Regions from separate parts of the Burkholderia metallica genome, predicted to be linked through region 3. Evidence: riboswitches for the same ligand, from Rfam matches in the RefSeq annotation. Region 3 holds a riboswitch; each other region holds the start of a gene.
The links. Region 3 has a riboswitch for cobalamin ahead of WJ16_RS12630 (FecCD family ABC transporter permease). Riboswitches for the same ligand answer to the same signal wherever they lie in the genome.
Positions count from the first base shown of each region.

Region 1: another riboswitch for cobalamin. It lies ahead of cobG (precorrin-3B synthase); the one in region 3 lies ahead of WJ16_RS12630 (FecCD family ABC transporter permease).
Region 2: another riboswitch for cobalamin. It lies ahead of cobW (cobalamin biosynthesis protein CobW); the one in region 3 lies ahead of WJ16_RS12630 (FecCD family ABC transporter permease).

Region 1 covers NZ_CP013401.1:1,880,016-1,887,499, reverse strand. The annotation lists gene cobM (precorrin-4 C(11)-methyltransferase) at 1-124, opposite strand, end outside; gene WJ16_RS08420 (cobalt-precorrin-6A reductase) at 168-899, opposite strand; gene WJ16_RS08415 (cobalt-precorrin-5B (C(1))-methyltransferase) at 896-1,984, opposite strand; gene WJ16_RS08410 (bifunctional cobalt-precorrin-7 (C(5))-methyltransferase/cobalt-precorrin-6B (C(15))-methyltransferase) at 1,984-3,246, opposite strand; gene WJ16_RS08405 (hypothetical protein) at 3,370-3,669, opposite strand; cobalamin riboswitch at 3,811-3,999, shown strand; gene cobG (precorrin-3B synthase) at 4,068-5,471, shown strand; gene WJ16_RS08395 (precorrin-8X methylmutase) at 5,464-6,090, shown strand; gene WJ16_RS08390 (precorrin-2 C(20)-methyltransferase) at 6,087-6,821, shown strand; gene cobJ (precorrin-3B C(17)-methyltransferase) at 6,818-7,484, shown strand, end outside.
Region 2 covers NZ_CP013401.1:1,857,163-1,864,646, reverse strand. The annotation lists gene cobN (cobaltochelatase subunit CobN) at 1-2,630, opposite strand, end outside; gene cobW (cobalamin biosynthesis protein CobW) at 2,637-3,725, opposite strand; cobalamin riboswitch at 4,046-4,310, opposite strand; cobalamin riboswitch at 4,424-4,661, shown strand; gene cobA (uroporphyrinogen-III C-methyltransferase) at 4,832-5,581, shown strand; gene WJ16_RS08295 (cobalamin biosynthesis protein) at 5,578-5,955, shown strand; gene cobO (cob(I)yrinic acid a,c-diamide adenosyltransferase) at 5,993-6,595, shown strand; gene WJ16_RS08285 (cobyrinate a,c-diamide synthase) at 6,598-7,484, shown strand, end outside.
Region 3 covers NZ_CP013401.1:2,800,668-2,808,151, forward strand. The annotation lists gene cobD (threonine-phosphate decarboxylase CobD) at 1-783, shown strand, start outside; gene WJ16_RS12605 (cobalamin-binding protein) at 780-1,697, shown strand; gene cobC (alpha-ribazole phosphatase) at 1,803-2,387, opposite strand; gene WJ16_RS12615 (adenosylcobinamide-GDP ribazoletransferase) at 2,372-3,148, opposite strand; gene cobT (nicotinate-nucleotide--dimethylbenzimidazole phosphoribosyltransferase) at 3,138-4,193, opposite strand; gene WJ16_RS12625 (ABC transporter ATP-binding protein) at 4,246-5,064, opposite strand; gene WJ16_RS12630 (FecCD family ABC transporter permease) at 5,061-6,059, opposite strand; cobalamin riboswitch at 6,219-6,470, opposite strand; gene WJ16_RS12635 (ATPase) at 6,625-6,975, shown strand; gene WJ16_RS12640 (cell division protein ZapA) at 6,972-7,286, shown strand; RNA gene ssrS (6S RNA) at 7,368-7,484, shown strand, end outside.

The sequences.
Region 1 (7,484 bases), 920 kb from region 3:
GCACGGCCGCCGGCACGAGCGAGCCCGCATACAGGATCACCGGGCACGTACGCACGAGGCGCTGGCCTTTCACCGTGATCAGCTCCGGGTCGCCGGGGCCCGCGCCGATGAAATACACCGTCATCGAAAAATCTCCGTCAATTCATGGGATGACCGGCCGCGCGGCGTCATGCGCGCGCGGCCGGGTCGAGCGCGTCGACGAGCGCCGCGACCGAATCGAACGTGCGGTCGGCGTCGGGCAGCCGCGGGCGGCGCAGCATCACGACCGGCAGCCGGCGTTCGCGCGCGACGTCGAGCTTCGCTTCGGTGGCCGCGCCGCCGCTGTTCTTGCTGACGACGACGTCGATGCCCGTCAGCGCGAACAGCGCGCGCTCGCCGTCGAGCGTGAACGGCCCTCGCGCGGCGACGATTTGCGCCCGCGCGTGGCCGGGATGCGCGTCGAGGCAGCGCACGAGCCAGAACTGGTGCGGCGGGATCGCGTCGAGATGCGCGAGCGGTTCGCGGCCGAGTGTGAACAGCGGCCGCCGGAACGGCGCGAGCGCGGCCTCGATGCCCGCCCAGTCGTCGACCATGCGCCAGTCGTCGCCGGGTTGCGGCACCCACGGCGCGCGGCGCAGCGCCCACAGCGGCACGCCGGCTTCGTGCGCGGCGGCAGCGGCATTCGCGCTGATCCGCGCGGCATACGGATGCGTCGCGTCGATCACGAGTCCGATGCCGGCGCGGCGCAGATACGCGGCCAGCCCGGCGGCACCGCCGAAGCCGCCGACGCGCACGTCGCAGCGCAGGTCGTCGGGTACCTTGCCTAGACCGGCGAGGCTATACACGTGACCGGGCCCGAGCGCGCGCGCGATCTTCAGTGCGTCGCCGGTGCCGCCGAGCAGCAGGATGCGCGCGCTCATCGCGCCTCCCCGACGAAGCGGCCCTGCCGGTCGATCGCGAACATCTCGACGGCGACCGACGGCGGCACGATGTCGCGCGCGACGCGCAGCGCGTGGGCGCAGACCCGATCGCCGAGCGGCACGCCGTCGGCGTGCGCGAGCGCCAACGCTTCCTGGCTCGTGTTCGCGGCGCGCATCGCGGCCTGCAGCGCATCGCTTGCGCCGGCCTCGGCCGCCCATTGCGCGAGCAGCGGCAGGTCGATGCTCGAATGGCGGCTGTGCAGGTCGAGATGGCCGGCCGCGAGCTTGCTGAGCTTGCCGAAGCCGCCGCACATCGACAGCCGCCCGACCGGCGCGCGCCGCAGGTGCTTGAGCACCGCGCCCGCGAAATCGCCCATCTCGATCAGCGCCATGTCCGGCAGGCGGTAGTGCGCGCGCATCGCGTCCTCGCTTGCGTTGCCCGTGCACGCGGCGATGTGCGCGATGCCGTTCGCCCGCGCGACGTCGATGCCCTGATGGATCGACGCGATATAGGCCGAGCACGAGAACGGCCGCACGATGCCGGTCGTGCCGAGAATCGACAGCCCACCGACGATGCCGAGGCGCGGGTTCATCGTCTTCAGCGCGAGCGCTTCGCCGCCTTCGACGCCGATCGTCACGTCGAAGCCGCCCGCATAGCCGTGCTCGGCCGCCAGCGCCTGCAGGTGCGTCGTCATCATCTGGCGCGGCACCGGGTTGATCGCCGGTTCGCCGACCGGCAGCGTCAGCCCCGCGCGCGTGACCGTGCCGACACCCGGCCCCGCGTGAAACCGCACGCCGGGCGCCGCCGCGAGTGCGACGCGCGCGAAGATCAGCGCGCCGTGCGTGACGTCCGGATCGTCGCCGGCGTCCTTGAGCGTGCCGGCTTCCGCGCCGTCGGGCGTGGTGCGGCAGAATTCGAGCCGCATCATCACGTGCTGCCCCTTCGGCAGCACGATCTCGACCGCGTCGTCCGCGCGGCCCGCCAGCAGCAGCCGTGCGGCGGCGAGCGACGTCGCGGTCGCGCAACTGCCGGTCGTGTAGCCGAAGCGTAGCGGCGCAGGCTGTTCGGGGGTTTCGTCGCGCATCATGCGTCCGTCGGGTTCGTCGTGGCCGACGAGGCGGTGGTGGCGGCCGGGTCGGCGGCTTCGGGCTTGCGCACGTCGTACAGCGTCACCGGCAACGGTTGCCGCCACGTATCGAAGCGGCCGAGCGGCTCGGCGTGCGCGAGCGACACGCGCGTGAGCGTGCCGCCGTGCGCATCGCGCCATGCGGCGAGCGCGATCTCGCCTTGCAGCGTGACCGCGTTCGCGACCAGCCGGCCGCCGGGTTTCAGCGACGCCCAGCAGGTGTCGAGCACGCCGGGTGCGGTCGCTCCGCCGCCGATGAAGACCGCATCGGGCGCGGCGAGCCCCGCGAGCGCATCGGGCGCGCGGCCGGCGACGAGTTGCAGGCCCGGCACGCCGAGCGCGTCGCGGTTGTGCTCGATGAAGCGCTGGCGCTCCGCGTGCGCTTCGATCGCGATCGCCTGGCACGACGGATGCGCGCGCATCCATTCGATGCCGATCGAGCCGCTGCCGGCGCCGACGTCCCACAGCAGTTCGCCGGGCGCGGGCGCGAGGCGGCCGAGCGTCATCGCACGCAGGTCGCGTTTGGTGAGCTGGCCGTCGTGACGGTACGCATCGTCGGGCAGGCCGGGCGTGAGCGCGCGGCGCGGTGCGTCGGGGCCGGCCCGGCAGTCGAGCGCGACGAGATTGAGCGCCGCCGTCTCGTCGATGCGCCAGTCCTGCGCGAGACCGTCGAGACGCCGCTCGAGCGGGCCGCCCAGGTGTTCGAATACGCTGATGCGCGTCGGCCCGAAGCCGCGTGCGACGAGTTCGGCCGCGACGGCGGCCGGCGTGCGGCCGTCGGCGCTCAGCACGAACAGGCGTCGGCCGGGCAGCAGGTGACGCGCGAGCGTCGCCAGCGGGCGGCCGACGAGCGAGACCGCGCCGACGTCCTGCAGCGCCCAGCCGAGACGCGCGGCCGCGAGCGACAGCGACGACGGCGCGGGCAGCACGCGCCATTCGTCGGGGGCCAGTGTGCGCGCGAGCGTGGCGCCGACGCCGAACAGCATCGGGTCGCCGCTCGCGAGCACGCACACGGGCGCCGCGCGCCGCGCGAGCACGCCGGCGAGGTCGAACGGCGACGGCCACGTTTCGCGTGCGGCCGGCAGCCGCGCGGGCAGCATGTCGAGATGCCGCTTCGCGCCGACGACGAGCGTCGCGTCGAGCAGCGCGCGGCGCGCGCTGCGGCCGAGCCCCGCGTAACCGTCGTCGCCGATGCCCACTATCGTCAGCCACGCCGTCATGCACCCTTCCCCATCGTTCGATTTCATCCAGTTTGTTGCGATGCGCGGCGATCGTGCCGCCGCGCGTTGATCCGTCGATTGCCGTCGGCGCGGCCCGTCCGGACGCGGAGCGTGGCAGCGAGGTCAGCCGAGCGGTATGCCCACGATATGAGTCAGCAAGATCGAATACACGCCGACGACCGATGCGACCAGCAGCCAGCCGAGCAGCAGCCATGCCAGCGGTTGTCCGCCGCCTCGCCTGAACAGCCAGGTTCCGCCCGCCACGATCGGCACGCCGAGGCTGGCAAGCGCGACATGCGTGGGCCACGCTGCGGACGGCGCAAACGGGATCAGCAGGCTTTCGAGCACCTCCGATGCAGCGATGCCCGACATGGCCAAAGCGATCCCCATGCCAAACAGCTCCGTCCTGCCGAGTTTCATCATCGCGGATATCGGCTCGCGCCGAGCGTACGTCGAGCCGACAATCGTACCATTCGCGCGACCGCGCGCAGCGCGCCACAGCCATGCTGCGACACGGTTGCAGCGCAATCGCCGATGTCGGAGCGGTGCCGAAATCGGGTATCCTACGGCCGTTCGTTCGCCGGTGCCCTTCGGGGCCGAAGAGGGAACACAGGGCGCGCCGCGCGCCGCTGTGGCTGCCCCCGCAACTGTAGACAGCGAGCCGATCCCCCTCACGCCACTGGTTCGACCGGGAAGGCCGGGAGCCGGCGCCGACCTGTCAGCCAGGAGACCTGCCGGCCAGAAAGTGCGTGCGTGCCAGTCGGCGTCGGGCGGGGTGTACCGGTGCGTTGGCCGCGGCGCGACACTGCCCCGGTATCCCGTTGAGTTCCGCCCCCGTTTCGATTCCTGCGTCGCCCGCCGCACGCCCGTCGGCCTGCCCGGGGCTCGTGCGCGTGGTCGCGGCCGCCGACGGCGGGCTGTGCCGGATCAAGCTGCCGGGCGGCCGGCTCGATGTACGCCAGGCGCGCGCGATCGCCGCCGCCGCGCGCGCATTCGGCTCCGGCGCGATCGACGCGACCAATCGCGCGAATCTCCAGTTGCGCGGTATCCGCGACGGCGCGGCCGACGCGCTCGCGCGCGCGCTCGTCGACGCAGGGCTCGGCCCGCGCATCGACGCCACCGGGCATCCAGCGGCCGATGCGGCCGCCGTCGCCCTGAGCGACGACGTCCGCAACGTGATGCTCAGCCCGCTCGCCGGCCACGATCCCGCCGCGCTCGTCGACAGCCGTGCGCTCGCCGCGCCGCTGTTCGACATGCTGGCGCGCGAGCCGCGCCGCGGCGAGCTGTCGCCGAAATTCTCGATCCAGCTCGACGGCGGCGAATCGGTCGCGGCGCTCGATCATCCGCACGACATCTGGCTGGCCGCGTGGCGTCGCGGCGACGGCGCGGTGCGCGTCGCGGCGGGGCTCGCCGGCTGCCCGCCGGTCGCGCGCGACGATCGACCCGCGTCGGTCGATGTCGCGCCCGATCAAGTCGTCGCGCTCGCGCGCGCGTGGCTGCTCGCGTTCGTCGATCTCGCGCCGGCGGACGTCACGCGCATGCGCGCGCTGCTCGCCACCCGCGGCGAGCGCGCGTTGTTCGAACGCGCGCAGCACCATCTGCCCTTCCCGCTCGCGGCCGATCCGGCGCTCGCCGGCTGGCGTCGCGCCCGCACCGACCCGGCGCTGCGTTTCGGCGCGCATCCTTCGCGCGATGCGGTGCGCTGCAACGTCGGCGCGCAATTCGTGCTCGGCCGGCTCGACGCAACGCAACTGGAACGGCTGGCCGCGCTGGCCGAAACCGACGGCGACGGCACGCTGTCGATGACGCCGTGGCAAGGCGTGTTTCTGCACGGCGTGCCGAACGAACGCGCTTCGGCCACGCTCGATGCGCTCGCGTCGCTCGGCCTCGTCTGCGTGCCGTCGGACCCGCTCGCGTCGCTCGTCGCGTGCGCCGGCAGCGCAGGCTGCGCGAAGGCGCGCGCCGACACGAAACACGATGCGCTCGCGCTCGCCGCGCGCCTCGGCCATGCGGCCGACGTCCACCTGAGCGGCTGCGAGCGCCACTGTGCGCTGCCGCATCCCGCGACGCACACGCTCGTCGCGATCGCGCCCGCGCACTACGACCTTTACCGGCGCGACGCGGCCGCGGGCCTCGGCGCCCCGCTCGCGCGCCATCTGACGATAGACCAGGCCGCGGCCCGACTGACGGGCGCACGGCACAGCCAGGACACCACCGATGCTTGACTACATTCGCGACGGGCAGGAAATCTACCGCCGGTCGTTCGCGACGATCCGCGCCGAGGCCGACCTGTCACGGGTTCCGCCCGACCTCGAAAAACTCGCGGTGCGCGTGATCCACGCGTGCGGGATGGTCGACGTCGTCGGCGACCTGCGCTTCTCCGTCGGCGCCGGCACCGCGGGCCGCACGGCGCTCGCGGCCGGCGCGCCGATCCTGTGCGACGCGCGGATGGTCGCCGAAGGCATCACGCGGGCGCGGCTGCCGGCCGGCAATCGCGTGATCTGCACGCTCGGCGAGCCCGAGGTGCCCGATCTCGCGCGGCATCTCGGCAATACGCGTTCGGCCGCCGCGCTCGAACTGTGGCGTCCGCACCTCGGCGGCAGCGTCGTCGTGATCGGCAATGCGCCGACCGCGCTGTTCCACCTGCTCGACATGATCGACGCCGGCGCGCCGCGCCCCGCGCTGATCCTCGGTTTCCCGGTCGGCTTCATCGGCGCGGCCGAATCGAAGGCGCTGCTCGACGCCGACAGCCGCGGCGTGCCGTACGTCGCGCTGCTCGGCCGGCGCGGCGGCAGCGCGATGGCGGCCGCGGCGGTCAATGCGCTCGCGACGGAGGTCGAATGACGACCGCACGTGGACGCCTGTTCGGGGTCGGCGTCGGCCCCGGCGATCCCGAACTGATGACGATCAAGGCGCTGCGCGTGCTGCAGGCCGCGCCCGTGGTCGCGTATTTCGTCGCGAAGGGCAAGAAAGGCAATGCGTACGGCATCGTCGAAGCGCACCTGCACGACACGCAAACGCAACTGCCGCTCGTCTACCCGGTGACGACCGAGGCGCTGCCGCCGCCGCTCTGCTACGAGACGGTGATCGCCGATTTCTACGATACGGCCGCCGAGATCGTCGCCGCCCACCTCGATGCGGGGCGCGACGTCGCGGTGATCTGCGAAGGCGACCCGTTCTTCTACGGCTCGTACATGTACCTGCACGACCGCCTCGCGCCGCGCTACGACACCGAGGTGATTCCCGGCGTGTGCGCGATGCTCGGCGGCACGGCCGTGCTCGGCCAGCCGCTCGTCTATCGCAACCAGAGCCTGTCGGTGCTGTCGGGCGTGCTGCCCGAGCATGAATTGCGCACGCGGCTCGCGCAGGCCGACGCGGCCGTCGTGATGAAGCTCGGCCGCAATTTCGACAAGGTGCGGCGCGTGCTCGACGAACTGGGCCTCGCGAAGCGCGCGCTATACGTCGAACGCGCGACGATGGCGAGCCAGCGCATCGTGCCGCTCGACGAAGTCGATCCGATGGCGTCGCCGTACTTCTCGCTGCTCGTCGTGCCGGGGGAAAAATGGCAAGGATGACGACGCCGCCCGCGATCGTGATTCTCGGCGCGGGCGCGCTGGACACCGCACGGCGCATCCAGGCGCGCTATCCGGGCGCGCGCGTGCACGGCCTCGCGTCGCGCGTCGAGGCCGACGTGCCGTTCGACGAACTCGGCGCGCACCTGCGCGAACTCTATGGCCGCGGTTTGCCGATCGTCGCGCTGTGCGCGGCCGGCATCGTGATCCGCTGCATCGCGGCCGCGCTCGCCGACAAGGGCGTCGAGCCGCCCGTGCTCGCGGTGGCGGAGGACGGGTCGGCGGTCGTGCCGCTGCTCGGCGGGCTGACGGGCGTCAACGCGATGGCGCGCGAAATCGCCGCATGCGTCGGCGTTGCGCCGGCGATCACGACGAGCGGCGAGCTGCGCTTCGGCGCGTGCGTGCTCAATCCGCCGGAAGGCTATGCGCTCGCCGATCTCGCACAGGGCAAGCGTTTCGTGTCCGATCTGCTCGCGGGCGCGTCGACGCGCATCGACGGCGCGGCGCCGTGGCTCGACGATGTCGCGCTGCCGCGCGACGATACCGCCGCGCATGCGATCCGCGTGAGCCCCGACGCATGGCGCGGCGCGCGCGACGAACTCGTGATTCATCCGCGCAGCGTGGTGATCGGCGTCGATGCGCACGCGCTTCACGCGGATGGCGCGC
Region 2 (7,484 bases), 940 kb from region 3:
CGGGTGTCGACCGAGTAGAAGTTGCGGCCGGTCGGCAGCACGTCGGGGCGGCCGCGCGACGGCGAGCCGCTCGGCCCCGGCGGCACGAAGCGGCCGTCGAGCCCGCGCAGCAGCTGGCGCATTTCCTCGCCGCCGCACGCGTCGAGCGCGGGCAGCAGCGTCGCGCGCACGCGTTCGATCACGGCGAGCGTGTGCTGCCATTCGCCGGGAGGCGTCGCGTCGGCGCCCGTGTCGCCATCGTCCGCCGCGCACAGCGCGTCGAGCCATTGCTGCGCGAGCCGTTCGAGCCGCTCGCGCGTATCGCCCGCATGGCGCCACGGCGACGCGTCGAGCGCCTGCAGGATCGCCGGGCGCGGGCCGACCCACGGCGCGGCCCAGTCGGCCGCGAGCGGATCGAAGTCGTCGCCGAGCGCGAGATCGCGCGCGAGCGCACCGATCAACCCTGCGCGGCCGCCCTTGCCGTCGCCCACCGGAAAGCGCGCGAGCGCGAGCAGCGTGTCGCGGCGCTGCCGATCGGCCGGCGACAGGCCGAACACGTGCAGCCCGTCGCGGATCTGCGCTTCCTTCAGTTCGCACAGCCATGCGTCCACGCGCGTGAGCAGCGCATCTTCGTCGCCCGTATCGAGCGGCGGCGACACGCTCAGTTCGTCATGCAGACGATGCTCGGCGATCGTCGCGAGGATCGTCTTGCGCAGCAGCTTCGCGCGCCGCGCATCGACCATCAGCGCTTCGTAGTATTCGTCGACCTGCCGTTCGAGATCCTGCAGCGGGCCGTAGTTTTCCGCGCGCGTGAGCGGCGGCATCAGGTGATCGACGATCACGGCCTGCGCGCGGCGCTTCGCCTGGCTGCCCTCGCCCGGATCGTTGACGATGAACGGATACAGGTGCGGCAACGGCCCGAGCGTCAGGTCGGGCCAGCACGCGTCGGACAGTGCGACGCTCTTGCCCGGCAGCCATTCGAGGTTGCCGTGCTTGCCGAGATGGATGACCGCGTCGATGCGGTACGCATCGCGCAGCCAGAAATAAAACGCGAGATACGCGTGCGGCGGCACGAGATCCGCATCGTGGTAGCTCGCGTAGTCGTTCTCGCCGCGCGAGCGCGACGGCTGGATGCCGACGAACACGTTGCCCGCGCGCCAGCCGGCGATCGTGAAGCGGCCTTGCCGCAGCGTCGGGTCGGCTTCGGGCGGACCCCAGCGTGCGTTCAGCGCATCGCGCACCGCCGCCGGCAGCCGCGCGAAACGCGCGACGTAGTCGGCCAGCAGGTAGCTCTGGAACGCGGGGCGCAATGTGTGCACGGCCGGGTCGTTGGTCACGCCTTCGGTGAGGCGCGCGATCAACGCGTCGCCGTCGGGCGGCAGGTCGGCCACCGCGTAGCCCGCGTCGCGCAGCGCCGCGAGCACGCGCAGCGCGGACGCCGGCGTGTCGAGGCCGACGCCGTTGCCGATCCGCCCTTCGCTTTGCGGATAGTTCGCGAGGATCAGCGCGATGCGCTTGTCGGCGTTGTCGAGCGTGCGCAGCCGGCACCAGCCGCGCGCGAGCGCCGCGACGAACGCGATCCGCTCGGCGTCCGGCTGGTAGCGCACGACGTCGACTTCGGTATGCGGGCAGCGACACGCGAGCCCCTTGAAGCTCACCGCGCGCGTGACGATGCGGCCGTCGACCTCGGGCAGCGCGATGTGCATCGCGATGTCGCGCGCATGCAGCCCCTGGTTGTCGGCGACCCACGCGTCGCGATTGCCGCCGGACAGGATCACCTGCAGCACCGGCGCGTCGCCCGCGAGCACGTCGTGTTCGGGGCTGTCGATCGCGCCGGCCGCGAACGCGGTCGTATTCAGCACGAGCGCGACCTCGTGCGTGTCGCAAAGCTGCGTGATGACTTCGCGGCTCACCGCGTCCTTCAGCGACGTGACCGCGATCGGCAGCGGATTGAGCCCCTGCTCGACGAGCGCATCGGCCAGCGCGTCGAACACGGCCGTGTTCGCGGCCTGCCAGTGCGCGCGATAGAACAGGATCGCGACGACGGGCGCACCGGGCGTCCAGCGCGGCCGCCAGTCGTCGACGCTCGCGCGGTCGCGCGCCGGGTGATACAGCGCCGCGGCCGGCAGCGGGCGCGGCAGTTCGGGGGCGTCGCCGAACCCGAGCGTGTGGAACGCAATGCTGCGCAGCAGCGCGTCGGCGTTGTGCACGCCGCCTTCGCGCAGATAGCGCCACCACAGCCGGCACAGGTCGGGCGCGACGGTACTCTTCGCGACGAGGTTCGGGTCTTCCTGCAGGTCGCCCGAGAACATCGCGAGCTGCTGCCCGCGCTTCGACGCGAGCGACACGGCCTGCTCGATCCCGTACGGCCAGTACGCCTCGCCGCCGAGATGGTCGATCACGACCGCCTTCGCGTGCCGCAGCACGTCGTCGACATAGAAATCGACCGACGCCGGCTGCCGCAGGAACGTGACGTTCGCGAGCCGCACGCTCGGGAAACCGGCCGGCAGCCGCGGCACGACGCTCGCGAGCAGCGACAGCGTCGTGTCGGCCGAACTCAGGATCACGATGTCGGCCGGTTGCTGATCGATCCGGACGACGCCCTGCGTATCGTCGACGAAGCCGCCCGGCGTGGTGCGCAGGAGATGCATCGTCCGTTACGCCTGTTGCGGCTCGGCCGCGCAAGCGGCGTCGAACGCACGCTGCAGCGCGGCCGCGTCGAGATCCTCGCCGATCAGCACGAAGCGGCTCGCGCGCGTTTCGCCGTCCTGCCAGCGACGGTCGAAATAGCTGTCGAAGCGGCGGCCGACACCCTGGATCACGAGCCGCATCGGCGCATCGGGCAGCGCCGCGAAGCCTTTCGCGCGGTAGATCGTGTGCGCTTCGACCACGCGCTGCAGCGCGGCGATCGTCGCTTCGCGCGTGCCGGCGTCGCCGGACACGACCACCGAGTCGAAATCGTCGTGATGGTGGTCGTGATCGCCGTCGTCGGCCGAGCCGTGATGATCGTGACGCAGGTGGATCGTTTCTTCCGATGCCGATTCGAGCCCGAGCAGCATCGCGAGATCGAGTTCGCCGCGCGTCGCGCGCACGATCTTCACCTGCGGCGGGATCTCGTCGCGGATCGCGGTTTCGATCTGCGCGAATTGCGCGTCGCCGACGAGATCGGCCTTGTTCACGATCACGAGATCGGCGGACGACAGTTGATCGGCGAACAGTTCGTGCAGCGGCGATTCGTGATCGAGGTTCGGGTCGGCGCGTCGCTGCGCGTCGACGGCCTGCGGGTTTTCCGCGAACTGGCCGCTCGCGGCCGCCGGCCCGTCGACGACGGTCACCACCGCGTCGACCGTGAAGCTGTTGCGGATCGTCGGCCAGTTGAACGCCTGCACGAGCGGCTTCGGCAGCGCGAGGCCCGACGTCTCGATCAGCACGTGGTCGATGTCCGCGCGGCGCTCGACGAGCGCCTCCATCACCGGATAGAACTCTTCCTGCACGGTGCAGCACAGGCAGCCGTTCGCGAGTTCGTACAGCTGGCCCGACGCTTCGCCCTGCGCGCCGTCGGCATCCTCGCAGCCGATGCCGCAGCCCTTGAGGATTTCGCCGTCGATGCCGAGTTCGCCGAATTCGTTGACGATCACCGCGATGCGGCGGCCTTCGGCGTGCTGCAGGATGTGGCGCATCAGCGTCGTCTTGCCGCTGCCGAGAAAGCCCGTGACGATCGTGACGGGAAGCTTGCGTAGGGTCATGGTAGGTCCTGTGTCGGAAATGGATCAGCGCGGGATCGTCGCGTCGAGGGCGGCGTGGCAGTTCGGCTGGCGGATCGCGCGCATGCCGCCGCGCGGACAGCCGCGGCACGGGCGGAACGACGAATCGGACATGGTGCTTCCTTGCGAACGGTCGACATCGTGAATGCCAACACGGCTGCCGCCGGCCCGGCTCGCGCTGCCTGCCGTTCGCCGCGCCGGCCGGCGCGCGCTCGCGCGGCGGCAGATCGGCGGAGGCAGCGTGCAACGCGCGGGCGTCGGGCCTGCTGCGGCCGTGGACGATGCGCCGCCTCCCCGCGGCGCTGTACCCCAATGTTCGGGCCGGTATCCGGGCTGACGAACACGCCGCTTCGCCTTCCCGGATGCGCGCGGCATCCAGTGGCGGTCGTCCGCATGCATCGGCATGCGGCGAAGCGGCGTTGCGTGGCGCTTGCGCGCGACGCGTTCGCTTACCGTTGCGGGGGCAGCACAGGTTGGCTCGACTGCGGCGCAGGCAGGCTCCCTGTTTCCCGTTTAACTGCGCGCACCGGAGCGGCGCGCGCGAGCACCAAAACGCGTGCGAGTGTAGGCGGCGGTGCGGGGAGCGTCAAGGCGAACGGGGCCGCCGGGCCGCATCCGGCACGGCCGTCGCGCCGCGTCGCAGGCCACGCGCGGCGGTTCGCGCGGGCGGATCGCTGTGCTATCGTATGCGCCGCGTTCGGTGCTCGCAGGCGCATTCCGCGCCCGCAGTTAAACGGGAAACAGGAGGCGGCTCCCCGCCCGGCCTGTGCTGTCCCCGCAACGGTACGCCGCCCGCGCGACGCGCTTCCCCGCGCACGCGCCCGTGCCGCCCACGATGCCACTGCCCTTCAGCCGGGTGGGAAGGCCGCGGCCTGGCAAGCGGCCAGCCCGGATACCGGCCGACGCAAGGGGCGAGCCCGACGCTCGCCGAACGCCCGATCCGCGGGGAACGGATGGGGTGCGCCTTCCGCCCGCGTTCGCGCGGGCTTCGCTCGATCCGTGATGCGTGACTTCCTAGCTGGCCGCCGCCGTGCCGCCCGCCTGCCCTTTTCCACTGTTTCGACACGGTGCGCGCCGTGCCGCGCCCGATGAGCCGCGCGTGGCTCGTCGGCGCCGGCCCCGGCGACGCCGACCTGCTGACGCTCAAGGCCGTGCACGCGATCGGCGCGGCGGACGTGCTGCTCGTCGACGATCTCGTGAATCCCGACGTGCTGCGCCATGCGCGTGCCGATGCGAACATCGAGTACGTCGGCAAGCGCGGCGGTCATGCGTCGACGCCGCAGGAGGCGATCGTCGCCGCGATGCTCGCGCACCTGCGCGCGGGCCGCAGCGTCGCGCGGCTCAAGGGCGGCGATCCGTTCGTGTTCGGCCGCGGCGGCGAGGAGCTCGCGGCGCTCGGCGCGGCGGGATTCCCGGTCGAGGTCGTGAACGGCGTCACCGCGGGCATTGCCGCGCCGGCCGCACTCGGCATTCCGGTCACGCAGCGCGGCGACGCGCAGGGCGTGATCTTTGTCACGGGCCACGGCGCGGGCGCCGACGAGCCCGACTGGCGCGCGCTCGCGGCCACCCGCATGACGATCGTCATCTACATGGGCATCCGCCGGCTCGACACGATCGCAGCGGCGCTGCGTGCTGGCGGCCTGCCCGGCGACACGCCGTGCGCGGCGATCGAGCATGCGACGCGCCCCGAACAGCGTCACGTACTCGCGACGCTCGATACGCTCGTCGCGCGCATCGGCGCGGCCGGCATCGGCTCACCGGCCATCGTCGTGATCGGCCGCGTCGCGGCGCTCGCCGACGATCCCGCAGTACGCGCCGCGCTCGGCGGCAACGCATGATGCGCGTCGCGCTGGGCGTCGGTTTCCGCGCGGGCGTGACGGCCGCGCAGCTCGATGCCGCGATCCGTGCGGCGCTGGTGCGGTATCCGGCCGCCGAACCGGCGCTCGTCGCCACGCTCGCCGACAAGGCGCGCGCCCGCGCACTGCGCACGCTGTGCGCGCGACGCGGCTGGCCGCTCGTCGCATTCGACGCGGCGCAACTCGCAAGCCGCCCCGAACTGGCCGCGAGCGGCCCGTCGGATGCCGCGCTCGCGCGCTTCGGCGTCGCGGGCGTGGCCGAGCCGTGCGCGCAGCTCGCGGCGCCGCGCGGCCGGCTGCTGGGCCCACGATCCATCCGGGACGGCGTGACGGTCGCGCTCGCCGGCCCGCTGTGAACCCTTTGTTCCGCTTTCTTTCGACAGGACGAATCCGATGAAAACCGACGCCGAATCCCATCAACGGATGACCGAACGCCGCCGCGCGGGCCACGAGAAGAAGCAGGCCGCCGCCGTCAACGAAAAGGGCCTGCTGATCGTCAACACCGGCAACGGCAAGGGCAAGAGCACCGCCGCGTTCGGCATGGCCGTACGCGTGCTCGGTCACGGCATGCGGCTCGGTGTCGTGCAGTTCATCAAGGGCGCGCTGCACACGTCCGAGCGCGACTTCCTCGGCGCGGTGGCCGAATGCGATTTCGTGACGATGGGCGATGGCTATACGTGGAACACGCAGAACCGCGACGCCGACATCGCGACCGCGCGCAAAGGCTGGGACGAGGCGCGCCGGATGATCGAAAGCGGCGACTACCGGATGGTGATCCTCGACGAGCTGAACACGGTGCTGAAGTACGAATACCTGCCGCTCGACGAAGTGCTCGCGACGCTCGCCGCGCGGCCCGCTTCGGTGCACGTCGTCGTGACCGGCCGGCATGCGCCCGATGCGCTGATCGACGCGGCCGACCTCGTCACCGAAATGCGGCTCGTCAAGCATCCGTACAAGGAACAAGGCGTGAAGGCGCAGCGCGGCGTGGAGTTCTGAGCATGCCGGACTGCCCCGCGCTGTTCGTCAGCGCGCCCGCGTCGGGCCAGGGCAAGACGTCGGTGACGGCCGGCCTCGCGCGGCTGCACCGCCGGCTCGGCCGCCGCGTGCGCGTGTTCAAGACCGGGCCCGATTTTCTCGATCCGATGCTGCTCGAACGCGCGAGCGGCGCGCCCGTGCATGCGCTCGACCTCGGGATGGTCGGCGAGCCCGGCTGCCGTGCACTGCTGGCCGACGCCGCGCGCGACGCGGACCTGATCCTGATCGAAGGCGTGATGGGGCTGTTCGACGGGACGCCGAGCAGTGCCGACCTCGCGGCCGCGTTCGGCGTGCCGGTCGTCGCCGTGATTGCCGCGAAGGGGATGGCGCAGACGTTCGCGGCGATCGCATTCGGGCTCGCGCGATTCCGGCCGGGGCTGCCGTTTCACGGCGTGCTCGCGAACCGGGTCGGCTCGGCCCGGCATGCGGAACTGCTGCAACAGGCGCTGCCCGCCGACCTGCGCTGGCTTGGGCACATGCCGGCCGACGCGGGCATCGCACTGCCCGAGCGGCATCTCGGCCTGCACCAACCGGCCGACATCGACGATCTCGATGCACGGCTCGAGCGGGCGGCCGACGTGCTCGCGCACACGGCGCTCGCCGCATTGCCGCCGGCCGTCGCGTTCGCGGAACCGGACGCCGCGGCGCCGCTGCCGCGCGCGCTCGCCGGCCAGCGGATCGCAGTGGCGCACGATGCGGCGTTCTCGTTCATCTATCCGGCCAATCTTGCGTTGCTGGACACACTCGGCGCGCAGTTGCGGTTTTTCTCGCCGCTCGCCGACGAACCCGTGCCGGACGATTGCGACGCGCTGTTCCTGCCGGGCGGCTATCCCGAGCTGCATGCGGCGAC
Region 3 (7,484 bases):
AGCCAGGCCGCGATCCGCGCGTTGCCCGCGTTGCTGCCGCCCGGCGACGCCGGCGTCGCCGCGCTCGCGTACGGCGAATACGCGCCGGCCTTCGCGCGCCACGGCCATCGCGTCGTCGCGCTCGACATCGGCATGGATACGCTGCCTGCCGCGTTGCGCCACGTCATCGTCGGGAATCCGAACAATCCGACCGCCGAGTGCGTACCGACCGGGCGCCTGCTCGGCTGGCATGCGCAACTGGCGGCGCGCGGCGGCACGCTGATCGTCGACGAGGCGTTCGCCGATACGGGCGCGACGCCATCGCTCGCACCGCGGGTCGACCTCCCCGGCCTCGTCGTGCTGCGTTCGGTCGGCAAGTTCTTCGGGCTCGCCGGCATCCGCGCCGGCTTCGTGCTCGCCTGCCCCGACCGGATCGTCGCGCTGCGCGACATGCTCGGTGCGTGGACGGTCGGCGGCCCCGCCCGCCACGCGGTCGCCGCCGCATTCGCCGATCGCGCATGGCAGGCCGCCGCGCGCGAACGGCTCGCGGCCGACGGCGAACGGCTGGCCGCGCTGCTGCGCGCGCACGGCTTCGCGGTTCGCGCGACACCGCTCTTCAGCTGGACCGACGATCCGCGCGCCGCGGCGCTGCATGCGGCGCTCGCGGCACGCGGCATCTGGACGCGGCACTTCCCGACGCCGTCGAGCGTCCGTGTCGGCCTGCCGGGCAGCGAAGCCGAATGGCAGCGCCTGGGCGACGCGCTCGCACACTGCGTGCCGCTGCTGCGACAGGAATCCGCATGAATGCGCGCATGATTCGCCGGCTCGCGCCGGTCGCGATGCTGACCGCTCTCGCTCACGCACCGCTCGCCCACGCCGATGTCGCGGCGCGCGACGACACCGGCAATACCGTCACGCTGGCGGCGCCCGCGCAACGCGTGATCAGCCTCGCTCCGCACGCGACCGAACTGATCTACGCGGCCGGCGGCGGCGCGAAGCTCGTCGGCACCGTCACGTACAGCGACTATCCGCCCGCCGCGCAGGCCATACCGCGCGTCGGCGACAACAAGGCGCTCGACCTCGAGCGGATCGCCGCGCTGAAGCCCGACCTGATCGTCGTCTGGCGGCACGGCAACGCCGAGCGGCAGACCGACGCGCTGCGCGCGCTGCACATCCCGCTGTTCTTCAGCGAGCCGAAGCATCTCGACGACGTGTCGTCATCGCTGCGCCGGCTGGGCACGCTGCTCGGCACGCAAGCGGCTGCCGATGCGGCCGCGGCCGCCTATGCGCGCGACATCGCAGCGCTGCGCACGCGTTACGCGGCGAAAGCGCCCGTGACGATGTTCTTCCAGGTATGGGACCGGCCGTTGATGACGCTCAATGGCGCGCACCTGATCAACGAGGTGATCGAGCTGTGCGGCGGCCGCAACGTCTTCGCGTCGCTCAAGCCGCTCGTGCCGACCGTCACCGACGAGGCCGTGCTCGCGGCGAATCCGGAAGCGATCGTGACGACGAGCGCCGGTGCGACCCGTTCGAACGAACCGCTGCCGAGCCTCGCGCGCTGGCGCGCTTGGCCCGCGCTGACGGCCGTCGCGCGCAACAACCTGTTCGCGATCGACGGCGATCTGCTGACGCGGCCGTCGCCGCGGATCGCACAGGGCGCGGCCGCGCTGTGCGAAGACCTCGATACCGCACGGACCCGGCGGCAGGCGCGCTGATGTCCGGCTGCTTGCGCGTTCGTCGCGCGCCGGTGCATGCTGCGCCCAGTGCACGACGCGAGAGCTGCTACACGCAGCGTCGTTCGCATGCTCGCGCCGTTGCGCCTATTCGTCCCAGTGCACGACGTCCCACGTTCGCGTGTCGCCATCCGCGCGCAGCCAGACGATACCGCCGGTCGGCACGGGCCGCGACAACAGCGTATCGAGCGGCACGCGCAGGACATGCGATGCAAACGCGCGGATCACGCCCGCGTGCGTGACCGCCCATTGCGGGCGGCCGAACCGCGCCACCGCATCGGCCTGCCGCGCGATCCGCGCGGCGAACCGCGCCACGCTTTCGCCGCCATGCGCGCACGCATGCATCAGGTCGGCCGCCCACGCGTCGAGCGCCGCGCGGCCGATATCGTCCCAGCGTTGCAGTTCCCACGCGCCGAAATCCATCTCCTGCCAGCCCGCATCGCACCGCAGCGGCACGTCGCATGCGTGCGCGAGCCGTTCGGCCACCGACGCGCAGCGTGTCAGCGGGCTCGTCCAGACCTGTTCGGGCAGCGGTGCGCGGCAGGCCGACAGGCGCTCGCGCACGGCCTGCGCGCCGGCGCCGGCCGAGGCGGCGAGCGGCACGTCGCTGCGTCCATAGCAGATGCCCGGCTCGACGCCGACGGCCGGATGACGGATCAGGACGACGTCCATCCGAGCACCACGAGATAAATCGCCAGTTCGCACAGTTGCTGCGCGAAGCCGAGACAATCGCCCGTATAACCGCCGATCCGCTTCACGAAATAGCGGGCGGCCCACGCGCGCACGAGCACGAGCGCGACACATGCGACGACACCCATGCGCCAGTCGGGCCAGAACAGCCACGGCAAGCCGAAGAGCGCCGCGACGCACGCCGCGCGTGCGCCCAGCCGTTGCGCGACCGGTTTCGCCTTGCCTTCCGGCCGCACGTAGTCGAGCGTCATCAGCAGGCTCACCGCCGCCGCGCGGCTCGCCGCGTGCGCGGCGATCATCGTCCATGCGGCGCGCAGCGGCAGCATCGACGCAAGCGCCTGCCACTTCAGTCCAAGCGAGATCACGAGCGCGACCGCGCCGAACGTGCCGATCCGCGAGTCGTGCATGATGCGCAGCACGTCGTCGCGCGTATAGCCGCCGCCGAACGCATCGCAACTGTCGGCCAGGCCGTCCTCGTGAAAGGCGCCCGTTGCGAGCAGCGTGGCGGCCATCGACAAGCCGACCGCGATCGACGACGGCAGCGCGCGCAGCGCGACGAGATAGACGAGCGCGCCCCATGCGCCGACCCATGCGCCGACGAGCGGGAAATAGCGTGCGGCCTGGTCGAGATCGCCTGCCGCATAGCCGATCGAGCGCGGCACGGGCACGCGCGTGAAGTAGCCGAGCGCGACGAAGAAGTAGCGCAGTTCGGCCTTCACACCGCGCGCGCGATCAGGCGTCACGATTGTCGACGCCGGCGGATTCGAAGCTCGCCATTTCCGTGAGGAACGCGGCCGCCGCGCGCACGAGCGGCAGCGCGAGTGCTGCGCCGGTGCCTTCGCCGAGCCGCAGGTCGAGCGCGAGCAGCGGCTTCGCGCCGAAATGTTCGAGCATGCGCCGGTGGCCGGCCTCGTGCGACGTATGCGAGAACACGCAGTAATCGCGCACGCCGGGCGCGATGCGCTCGGCGACGAGCAGCGCGGCGGTCGCGATGAAGCCGTCGACGAGGATCGTCATCCGCGCGCTCGCGGCCGCGAGATACGCGCCCGTCATCATCGCGATCTCGAAGCCGCCGAACGTCGCGAGCACGTCGAGCGGCGCGATCGCGTGCGAGTGCTTGACGAGCGCGCGGCCGAGCACCGCGCGCTTGTGCGCGAGGCCCTGATCGTCGAGGCCCGTGCCGCGCCCGACGCAGGCGTCGATCGGCACGCTCAGCAGGCGGCTCATCAGGCACGCGGCCGACGACGTGTTCGCGATCCCCATCTCGCCGAAGCCGATCACGTTCGTGCCGAGCGACGCATGCAGGCGCACGCGCGCCGCGCCGGCGGCGAGCGCCGTCATCGCGTCGTCGCGCGTCATCGCCGGCTCCATCGCGAAGTTGCGCGTGCCGCGCGCGACCGGCAGCGACACCAGCCGGTCGGACAGCGGCAACGGCGACGCAACGCCCGCATCGACGATCTCGAGCGTGCACTGCGCGACACCCGAGAACGCGTTGATCGCCGCGCCGCCCGCGAGGAAGTTCGCGACCATCTGCGCGGTCACCGCTTGCGGATAGGGACTCACGCCCTCGGCGGCAATCCCGTGATCGCCCGCGAACACGATCATCACCGGACGCTGCACGACCGGCCGCTCGGTGTGCTGGATCAGGCCGATCTGCAGCGCGATCGCCTCGAGGTGGCCGAGGCTGCCGGGCGGCTTGGTCTTGTGGTCGATCACGTGCTGCAGGCGCTTGCGCAACGCGTCGTCGAGCGGCGCGATCGCGGGCGGGAAAGGGGTCGGGGTCGTCATCGAGAAGCCGGGTCGTTGGCGCGGCAGGCGCCGCGCATCGAAAAAGGAAACGTCATTGTCGCTCGGGCCACGCCGGCAGCAGCGCATCGCGGCCGTTCTCGCGGATCAGCACGAGCGGATAGCCGAACGCATCGCTCGCGCGCTCGGGCGTCAGCACGTCGTGCACCGGGCCGGCCCACGCGTGGCCGCGGCCGTCGAGCAACAACGCATGCGTCGCGAAGCGCCGCGCGAGATTCAGATCATGGCATGAGAACAGCACCGTGCGCGGGCCCGTGTCGAGCCACGCGGCCAGCGCGCTCAGGCAACCGATCTGGTGATGCAGGTCGAGATGCGCGAGCGGCTCGTCGAGCAGCATCAACGGCGCGTCCTGGCACAGCGTCGCAGCCAGCGCGACGCGCTGCCGCTCGCCGCCGGACAGCGACAGCACGTCGCGCGACGCGAGCGCGCTCAGGTCGAACGCCGCCAGCGCGTCGCGGGCGGCCGCGCGGTCGCCGTCGCGCTCCCAGCCCCAGCCGCCGAGATACGGAAAGCGGTTGAGCAGCACCGTGTCGAACACGGTCGCGCTGAAGGCGTCGTGCAGTTGCTGCGGCATCAGCGCGCGGCGCTGCGCAAGCTGCGCGGGCGGCCATGCGGCCAGCGGCCGGCCGTCGATCTCGACCTGTCCGCCGGCCGGCGGCTGCAGCCCCGCCAGGGTCGCAAGCAGCGTCGTCTTGCCCGCGCCGTTCGGCCCCGCGACGCACCAGATCTCGCCGGGACGAAACGCCCCGTTGAAGCCGTCGAGCAGCGTGCGCGCGCCGGCCTTCAGCGTCAGGTCGACGGCCGCGTAACTCGTCGGGCCGCCGGCAGCGGCAGGCAGTGCGGCGCGCGTCATCGCATCGGTCTCCTCAACAACATCCACAGGAACACCGGCACGCCGATCAACGCGGTCATCACGCCGACCGGCAGTTGCGCGGGCGCGATCGCGGTGCGGGCGAGCAGGTCGGCCGCCATCACGCCGCCGCCGCCCGCGAGCATCGCAGCCGGCAGCAGCATCCGCTGGTCGTTGCCGAACGCGAGCCGCAGCGCGTGCGGCACGACGAGGCCGACGAAGCCGATCGTGCCGGCCGTCGTCACCGCGGCCGCGGCGGCCAGCGACGCGACGAGATAGATCCGCACGCGCAGCCGCGCAACGGGCACGCCGAGCGCGAGCGCGGTCGCGTCGCCGCGCAGCAGCACGTTCAGTTGCGGCGCGGCCGGCAGCGCGACGCAAGCGGCCAGCAACAGCGCGCCCCACGCGAACCACGGCGCGCTCACGCCGTTCAGGTCGCCCGTCAGCCAGAAGATGATTCCGCGCAGCCGTGCATCGGGCGCGAGCGACAGCAGCAGCGTGACGAGCGCGCCCCACCCTGCCGCGATCACGACGCCCGTGAGCAGCAGCCGCGGCGATGCGTCGCGCGCGTCGCCGCGCCCCAGCTCGCGGCGCGCGAGGCCGAGCACGAGCGCGACCGACACGAGCGAGCCGGCGAACGCCGATGCGTCGACGAGCCACCATGCGCCGCCCGCGATCATCGCGACGAGCGCGAAGCCCGCCGCGCCGCCCGACACGCCGAGCACGTACGGCTCCGCGAGCGGATTGCGCAACAGCACCTGCAGCAGCGCGCCGGCCAGCGCGAGCAACGCGCCGCATGCAAAGCCCGCGAGCGCGCGCGGCAGGCGCAGCGTGCGGACGATGTCGGCGAACAGCGCGTCGCCGCCATGCGGCACGAGCGACGCGAGCGCCTGCCACGGCGACATCGGTACGCTGCCGATCGACAGCGACGCGACGAACAGCAGCGCGACCGCGGCGGCCAGCGCGCCCCAGATCGCGGCGGCGCGTGCGGCGCTCATGCCGCGCACGCCGCCGCCCACGACGTGCGGCGCGCGCGCTTGCGACGGGCGGCCGGTCGTGACGTGAACGTCGCGCGGACGATTGGGGTCAGCATCGAAGAAGATTCCGTGAAGCGTGGCGCGCCCCGCCTCCCCGCGGGCCGCGCGTCATGAAGCCCGTGCGGGCTCCCCGTCTCGGCCGGTATCCGGGCTGGCGGCGGTCCGGCTCGCCTTCCCGCGCGATGACGCGCAGTGGCCCGCGTCGCGCGTACGACACCTGTACGCGAAACGCGCCCGAGCCGGCCTGCGTCACCGGACGCGGCCGCTTACCGTTGCGGGGGCAGCGCAGGTTGGCGGGCGTCCGGCGCCCACACCCTGCTTCCCGTTTAACCGCGCGTTGCACGCGCGAGCACCGAGGCGGCGCCAGTTTAGGAGCGGGTCGCGCGAGCGTCAAGGAAGCGTCCGGACACGCACGGCAAGCGCCGATTCGCGGCAAGAAGCCGGGGTGTTACGACTGGAAACGTTACAGATGTCGGATTGCGCGTTATTCCGCGCTAAAATGCTGGGTCTTTAGAGGACGCAGCAAATGCTCAACGAACTCGAAACCCTATCTCAAAATATTGGCCGTCTGATTTCGCTGAACAAGCGCTATCACTCGGAACGGCTCGCGCTCGAGGAGCAGGTCGCGCAAATGCGCGCGGAAGCGGACGCCGTCCGCGCGGAACTCGAGCAACTGCGCGACGAGCGCAATGCGCTCGCGGCCGAGCGCGACACGCTGTCGGCGAAGATCGACGACGCCCAGGTGAAACTGAACGCGATCCTCGAAAAACTGCCGCGCTCGAAAAGCGCGGAGCAGGCCGACAACCAGCTCGACCTGCTGGATGCGCAGGCGGGTGCGGATGGCGATGACGCGGCCAGCCACGGAGAACATGCATGAGCACCAAGCAGATCGAAGTCTCGATTCTCGGTCAGGCCTATCGGCTCGCCTGCTCGGCCGAGACCGAAGCGGCGCTGCTCGAAGCGGTCGCGCGTGTCGACGCCGAAATGTCGAAAATCCGCTCGAACAGCTCGGTGCGCGGCACCGATCGCATCGCCGTGATGGCGGCGCTGTCGCTCGCGTCCGAATTGCTGCGCCTGCAAACGAGCGTGCGGCACGGTGAAGCATTTCCGGCGGAGGAAATCCGTCGTACAATGCACCAGATGAACGAACAGCTCGGCGCGGTGCTCGCACAGCACGAAACCCAGTAACGTTTCAGTCGATGCGTCGATTCCCCTTGATCTCGGCGATCAACGGTGGTCAAATTGGCGCATCGAATCACAGTTCAGTCAGCTTCCCTGCCTGGTTCGCCAAGGTCATATATTCCTTGAACCAATGCCATGTGCACGGTTGCGGAAATTTGTAGCACGGGCGCGCGCGTCACTCTGTCTGATGTACCCGAAGTGCTG